2 regions of the Halobacillus salinarum genome follow, and region 1 is predicted to be linked to the other one. Evidence: riboswitches for the same ligand, from Rfam matches in the RefSeq annotation. Region 1 holds a riboswitch; the other holds the start of a gene.
What was found. Region 1 has a riboswitch for S-adenosylmethionine ahead of MUN89_RS04505 (O-acetylhomoserine aminocarboxypropyltransferase/cysteine synthase family protein). Riboswitches for the same ligand answer to the same signal wherever they lie in the genome.

Region 1 (3,555 bases):
TCTTTTTCCTTAACTCCCCATTAGAACGGTCTAAAGAAGATTCGAGGACCTGGGCTGCGATATGTTTCGGTTGCTTGTAAGGTTTAGAATGACCGGTAGCTTTTTCAATAGCAAAATCCAGATCGGCAATTAAATCCTCGAGCGATTCCAAACCTACGGACAGGCGGATTAATTCTTCTGTTACACCTGATTTTTTTAAGTCCTCCGCACTTAGCTGCTGGTGAGTTGTCGATGCAGGGTGGATAATAAGTGATTTCGCATCTCCTACATTGGCAACATGCGACCATAAAGACGTTTGGTTAATGACTTTTCTTCCATCGTCGCGATCGCCTTTTATTCCAAAAACAATGATTGATCCATAGCCGTAGCGCAAATACTTTTCAGCAAGCGCATAAGTAGGGTGATTCTTTAGTCCAGGGAAGTTCACCCACGCTACGCCGTCGTGCTCATTTAAATATTCAGCAAGCTCTAATGCCTGATCGGCATGGTGCTTTACTCGAACGTGCAGCGTTTCCAGGCCTTGCAAAAGAAGGAAAGCATTTTGGGGACTTAAACATGCTCCAATGTCACGCAGCAGCTGCACACGTAATTTAATGGCATATCCAACAGGCCCGACATCAATTCCGAAGCGAATGCCATTGTAACTTTCATCAGGTTCAGTGAAGCCTGGGAACTTCTCATGATTCCAGTCAAAGCGGCCGCTGTCGACAACAATGCCTCCAATCGTTGTTCCATGTCCGCCGATCCATTTTGTGGCAGAATGAACAACGATGTCCGCTCCCCAGGAGATCGGTTTGCAGACGTAAGGAGTAGCAAACGTATTATCAATAATTAATGGGATATGATGGTCGTGGGCTACGTCCGCAACCCCTTCAATATCTAAAACATTTAGACTTGGATTGCCAATGGTCTCGGCAAAGATAGCTTTTGTATTGGGGGTAATAGCTTTAGCAAAATCTTCCGGCTCCGTTCCCTCAACAAAATGGACGTTAATGCCATAACGCGGTAAAGTTTGCACGAATAAATTATAAGTTCCTCCGTAAAGGTTAGAGGAGGTTACAATGTCATCTCCAGACTCCGCGATATTTAAGATAGCCAGTGTAATGGCTGCCATTCCTGAAGAGGTGGCCACTGCTGCTGCTCCGTCTTCTAAGAGAGCAATGCGCTGTTCCAAGGCATCAACAGTAGGATTCATAATTCTAGAATAGATATTACCCGGTTCCGCCAAAGCAAACAGGTCACGTGCGTGGTCTGTATCTCTGAATACATACGAAGTCGTTTGATAAATGGGGACAGCCCGGGATCCAGTAGTCGGATCAGGCTCCTGCCCTCCGTGCAGCAAAAGTGTTTCCGGTTTAAATTCATGAAATGGTAAAGTCATGCGAAATCCTCCTTGAATTTTAGGTAGTCTAGGGTATGGATTTCCAAGGTCAAAAGCTTGAGAGAATATGAAAAGCCCTCTTCTTATCAGAAAGAAGAGGGCGAATAAATCATTTCCTCCTCTCATCTTTCAGATCACAATCGACCTGTAGGAATTAGCACCTTTTCAAGCACGCGCTTGAAGGTTGCCGGGCGTCACAGGGCCTAGTCCCTCCGCCACTCTCGATAAGAGATTGTTACCGTATGGAATTTTTCACTTGTATCGAATTATAAAAGGACTTCGTTATATTGTCAAACTATTTTTTCAATTCCATGCCATGTTTGATTTTCTGTGCTATTGGGAATGGTTTACAAAGCTAATGAAGGAGAGGATTTTACGTATGAAAGAATATAGTGTAGTGCCAAATAAAGATGTTACCGGCTGGATGGTTAAGATTGAGGATGTAGCTCCTGAAAAGCTGTATGATGAGCGGGATGCGGCTATCGCAGAAGCAGAAGAGATCGCTCAAAAAAATAAACCGAGCCGTGTCATCATTATGGACCAGAATCACGAGGTAGAAGAAGAAAGAACATATTAAGCATCTGAGAGTAAATAGTAAAGAAGCGGGCTGTCGAAATAGAAATCGGCAGCCTTTCATTTGCTCCCTCAACAACGTGGTTCTAAGGGGGGAGAAGATTCATTTCAATCCATACTATTAAATACTTGGCGGTTTTAATAGTTTTTCCGCTCCGTTCACGTTACTCTAGTAGAGTGAGGTGAACACGAAATGAACAAGGACTATGATGTGATTATTACAGGGGCAAGGGCAGCTGGTGCCAGTCTCGCTGTTTTGCTAGGAAAGATGGGGAAACGGGTGTTGTTAATAGACAAAGCACAATTCCCTAGTGATACGCTGTCTACTCATCACCTATCCCATGTTGAGTACTTAAAAGAATTAGGAGTGCTTCAAGCTGTTGAGTCTAGTGGACTGAGAAAAATCACACGCATGCGCACCTATATAGGAAAAAGCTTCGTAGAGGGTCCAAGGTCTGCCTACACTATTATTCCAAGACGAAAATGGCTGGATGAAATACTTGTGAATAAAGCTCAGTCTTATTCTTCCGTGACCTTTCTTGAAGAAACAAATGTGCAGGAGCTGATCTGGGAAGACGATGCAGTGACAGGAGTTGTCTTTGTGAATAAACAGGGGCACTTCAACAAAGCAACCGCAGAAATTGTGGTTGGGGCAGATGGAAAGTATTCAGCGATTGCCCGCTGGGTAAAGGCTGGAAGTTACGCGGATACCGCTCCTCTTCGACCGGTTTTTTACGGTTATTACAAAGGAGTGGAACCTTTACCAGAACCGACGACTGAAATTTTTCTTGAAGCTGGTCGGATTGCTTTTATTTTTCCTATGGAGCCTGGTGTTGACTGCTTAGGGATGGAAATTCAACCGGAAGAGTACAAAAAATTTGCCGCTTCCCCTAAGGAAATTTTTGAGAATACATATAAGCAGTTGTATGGGATGAAAAGCCGGTTGAAGGGTGCTCGTCTAGAGCATAAAATCATCGGAACAAGAGGTGTTCCAAACTTCTTCAAGGAACCTGCTGGTAAAGGATGGGTGTTAATCGGGGATGCGGCTCACTGCAAAGATCCAAGTACAGGACTTGGACTGAACGATGCTTTTATGCAGTCCTTTTTATTAGCAGAGTCTATCCAATCACTGGACAGAGGGAGAACGTGGGACAAAGTGATGAACGAGTTTAAAGAACGAAGGGATGCCCGATTGCTGCCGGGATTTCGTTTGACTCTTGACTATATTCAATCTCTCCGTCCCTGGGATAAAAATGAAGAGGCATTGTTCCAAGCTATGGCAGCGAATCCAATGGTTTGGAATAAACTTATCCCAAAGCTTCCGGAATCGTTGCAGAGCACAACACCCGAGATTCCGGAGCTTTACGGGAGCGTAGAGATGGAAGCGGAGGAACTCAAAGAAGATAAAGATTCATTTAGAAGGAATAGGAGTTGAGCATATTGGCATGGTCCAAAGAAAAAGCCTATGAAAAACTGCAAACCATTTATACGGATCAAGTGATGCAGGAAGAAAAACGCCGGATTTTCCAGCAGGTTTACCGGCATTTAAGCGGACATCTTAGTGATTTGGCGGTTAAAAACGGCCTCAAAGAAGATGTGGA
Region 2 (3,555 bases), 970 kb from region 1:
CTTTTGCCACATCCACTTCTGAATAGCCTTCTCTTTCAAACCCAACAGAAAAGGTCTTAATATTAGGATTAAACTGTTTAGCCATGGCTACAATAATAGTAGAATCAATGCCGCCGGATAAAAACGAACCTACAGGTACGTCACTGCGCATATGCTTTTTGACTGAATCAAACATGACATCCTGAATAGACGTAATCCAGTCCGTCTTACTCATGAGCTTCGGCTGAAACGTAGCATGGAAGTAGCGGTGGAAAGAGATTGGCTTTTCCGGTTTTTTGATAAAGTAATGACCGGGTTGAACTTTTTGAATGCCTTCGGTCAAAGTCATAGGCTCAGGAACAAATTGATAACTTAAATAATGCTGAAGAGCATCTGTACTTACTACTTCATTCTGCCTGGCCACAGTAATACTTTTCTTTTCAGAAGCAAAAAAGATGCCTTCTTCTTCTTCCGAATAAAAAAGCGGCTTTATACCAAATGGATCTCTAGCACCGTACAGTGTCTCCTCATGCTTGTCCCATATTAAGATGGCAAACATGCCGCGAAGTTCCTTAAAAGCCTCTTCTCTTTTCTCATGAAACAGGGCAATGATCACTTCTGTATCAGATTCTGTTGAGAACTGAGCCCCTTGTTTTTTCAACTCATCCCGTAATTCGACATAATTATAGATTTCACCGTTAAATACCATCCAATAACGGTCATTTTCATAGCTTAGCGGCTGATGCCCGCTTTCAATATCAATAATGCTTAATCTTCTGAAGCCAAAAGATATATAATCATCGTGAAAAAACCCTTCGTCATCAGGGCCGCGATGAGTAATAACATCATTACGATATTTGAACGTCGCTTGTTGTTCATCATTAGGCAGCGCTGGAAGATCTCTAATCATTCCAATAAAACCACACATAGACGTTCCTCACTTTCTTTTTGCAGTCTAAACTTACGAGATAAAATTATATCATAAAACCTATAAGGCTTCGAGAGCCTTTCTTGGTCATTTTATGTAATATTTCATAAAAAAAACATCGTTCCTGATATTTCTTCAAGAACGATGTAACACTTATTGTTCTAAGAGACTTTTTAACTCCATCGCTTTGTCTGTTTTTTCCCACGGGAATTCTACATCAGTGCGTCCAAAATGACCATAGGCAGCAGTCTGGCGATAAATCGGTCTGCGTAAATCAAGCATCTTTATAATTCCAGCTGGCCTCAAGTCAAATAAATCCCGAACAGCCTTAACTAGTTTTTCCTCGGAGACTTTCCCCGTTCCATTTGTGTTGATGGAAATCGAAACAGGCTGTGCCACTCCAATGGCATAAGCAAGCTGCACTTCACAAGACTCCGCTAAACCGGCTGCTACGATATTTTTAGCCACATAACGAGCAGCATAAGCCGCTGAACGGTCCACTTTCGTGGCGTCCTTCCCACTGAAGGCACCGCCTCCATGGCGGGCGTATCCGCCATATGTGTCTACGATAATCTTCCGGCCTGTAAGTCCTGCATCCCCTTGTGGTCCTCCAATGACAAAACGACCGGTAGGATTAATGAAATATTTTGTTTCCTTATCAATGAACTCTGTTGGAACTACTGGTTCAATAACAAACTTTTTCAAGTCCTTTTTTATTTGCTCCAGTGTGACTTCCTCAGCATGCTGAGTTGAAATAACGATCGTATCCACTCGAACCGGCTGATCATTGTCATCATACTCAATCGTTACCTGTGTTTTTCCGTCTGGACGCAAATAAGCAAGAGTTCCATCGTTCCTGACATCAGCTAAACGCTTCGAGAGCTTGTGGGCAAGCGAGATTGGAAGAGGCATCAGTTCTTTCGTTTCATTATTGGCATAACCGAACATTAACCCCTGGTCTCCGGCACCAATCGATTCAATTTCTTCATCGCTCATCTGACCTTCACGCGCTTCATAAGCTACGTCTACGCCTCCAGCAATATCAGGTGACTGTTCGTCAATAGCAGTAAGTACCGCACAAGTATCTGCATCAAATCCATATTTAGCACGGGTATAGCCGATGTCCTTAATAGTCTGGCGGACAATGGCTGGTATATCAACATAAGTATTTGTACTGATTTCTCCCGAGACGAGTACAAGTCCAGTAGTAACTGTTGTTTCACAAGCTACCCTTGCATTCGGGTCATTTTTTAAAATCTCGTCCAAAATGGCATCAGAAATCTGGTCACAGATTTTATCAGGATGACCTTCCGTAACAGATTCAGATGTAAACAAACGACGATTGGCAGACATTCTCAAAAACTCCTCCTTCTTTCCATGCACAAATTATTAGACGGAACTCTTTCCAGGATATTGATCATTAAGATCTTCACTATATGGAGATTATAGTATCCAAACCATAATCGGATGATTTGAGTAGGTTACAGCTGTAAACAGCTTAGACAGATATTTCCTTATAAAAAGAAAAAACCCTTCCTTACTCGAGGAAAGGGGGTGCTTCCTTTCGCTCTTATCGTCCAAGGAGGTTTTACGTACTCCTTGCTTCAGGTTAGCACCGTGTCAAGATTGACGGGTTGCCGGGTTTCAAAGGGCCTGTCCCTCCACCGACTCTGGATAAGAGAGTTTCCGTTCGAAATTATCGTAACGAAATCCCTTAGTATTGTCAATTAAATGGCTGCAGACTAAGCCATATCTTCCATTAATAGATCCTTTGACATTATGAAAGAAAATTCCCTTACCAAGAACCAAATGACTGCACATTGTTACCACTAAGTTTTATAATCACCATATGAAGCATGCCCGTAAACGTTTGACTTTTTATAAGCACGATCTTTATGTAATCTTTTCATTCCGGGGTCATGTATAATCCCCTGATGCAGATGAATAGTAAACGAAATAATGTCGTTCACATAAGTTAAAGTAAGAAGGAGTTCGGGATGTTTTTATGGATGACTTTCCTTTGTTGATTAGAAGGAAAATTACTCTCAGTTTTTTATAAAATAGCGTGGACTATTAAACACAATGTGTTATACTAATTAACAAATTACAGCATCTGTTCTATTGAAATATTTTACGAAAAGGCGGGTAAACATATGAGTGCCATTAATCAAATGTCTGACTTAAACCAATTATTAACCGAAGAGCATGTTAAGCATCAATTGTCTGTACCACAGCTGGTTGAAAAAATCCTTGCTCGTCATGAAGGCAATCTTACAGATAAAGGTGCCATACAAGCGACTACCGGAGCCTATACAGGGAGATCTCCTAAAGATAAATTCATTGTTAAAGACCATCAATCTGAAGGGAAAGTTGACTGGGGTTCCGTAAACCAGCCGATTGATGAAGAAACGTTTATTACACTTTACCATAAAGTACTTAGATACTTAAAAGCTCGTGAAGAATTGTACGTTTTCAAAGGATTTGCTGGTGCTGATAATAGTTACCGCCTTCCAATTCAAGTCATTAATGAATTTGCCTGGCATAATCTATTTTCACGACAGATGTTCATTCCGGCTACAAAGGAAGAGACGCTGAATCATGAAGCGGAGTTCACAGTTATTTCTGCTCCAACATTTAAAGCGATTCCA

Region 2: linked by a shared signal. The riboswitch ahead of metK (methionine adenosyltransferase) and the one ahead of MUN89_RS04505 (O-acetylhomoserine aminocarboxypropyltransferase/cysteine synthase family protein) in region 1 are both predicted to bind S-adenosylmethionine.

Annotation. Positions count from the first base shown of each region.
Region 1 is NZ_CP095073.1:851,657-855,211, forward strand. Features, by position in the region: gene MUN89_RS04505 (O-acetylhomoserine aminocarboxypropyltransferase/cysteine synthase family protein) at 1-1,381, opposite strand, end outside; SAM riboswitch class I at 1,501-1,612, opposite strand; gene MUN89_RS04510 (DUF2188 domain-containing protein) at 1,761-1,958, shown strand; gene MUN89_RS04515 (FAD-dependent monooxygenase) at 2,148-3,389, shown strand; gene MUN89_RS04520 (hypothetical protein) at 3,395-3,555, shown strand, end outside.
Region 2 is NZ_CP095073.1:1,823,221-1,826,775, reverse strand. Features, by position in the region: gene asnB (asparagine synthase (glutamine-hydrolyzing)) at 1-907, opposite strand, end outside; gene metK (methionine adenosyltransferase) at 1,061-2,260, opposite strand; SAM riboswitch class I at 2,475-2,588, opposite strand; gene pckA (phosphoenolpyruvate carboxykinase (ATP)) at 3,061-3,555, shown strand, end outside.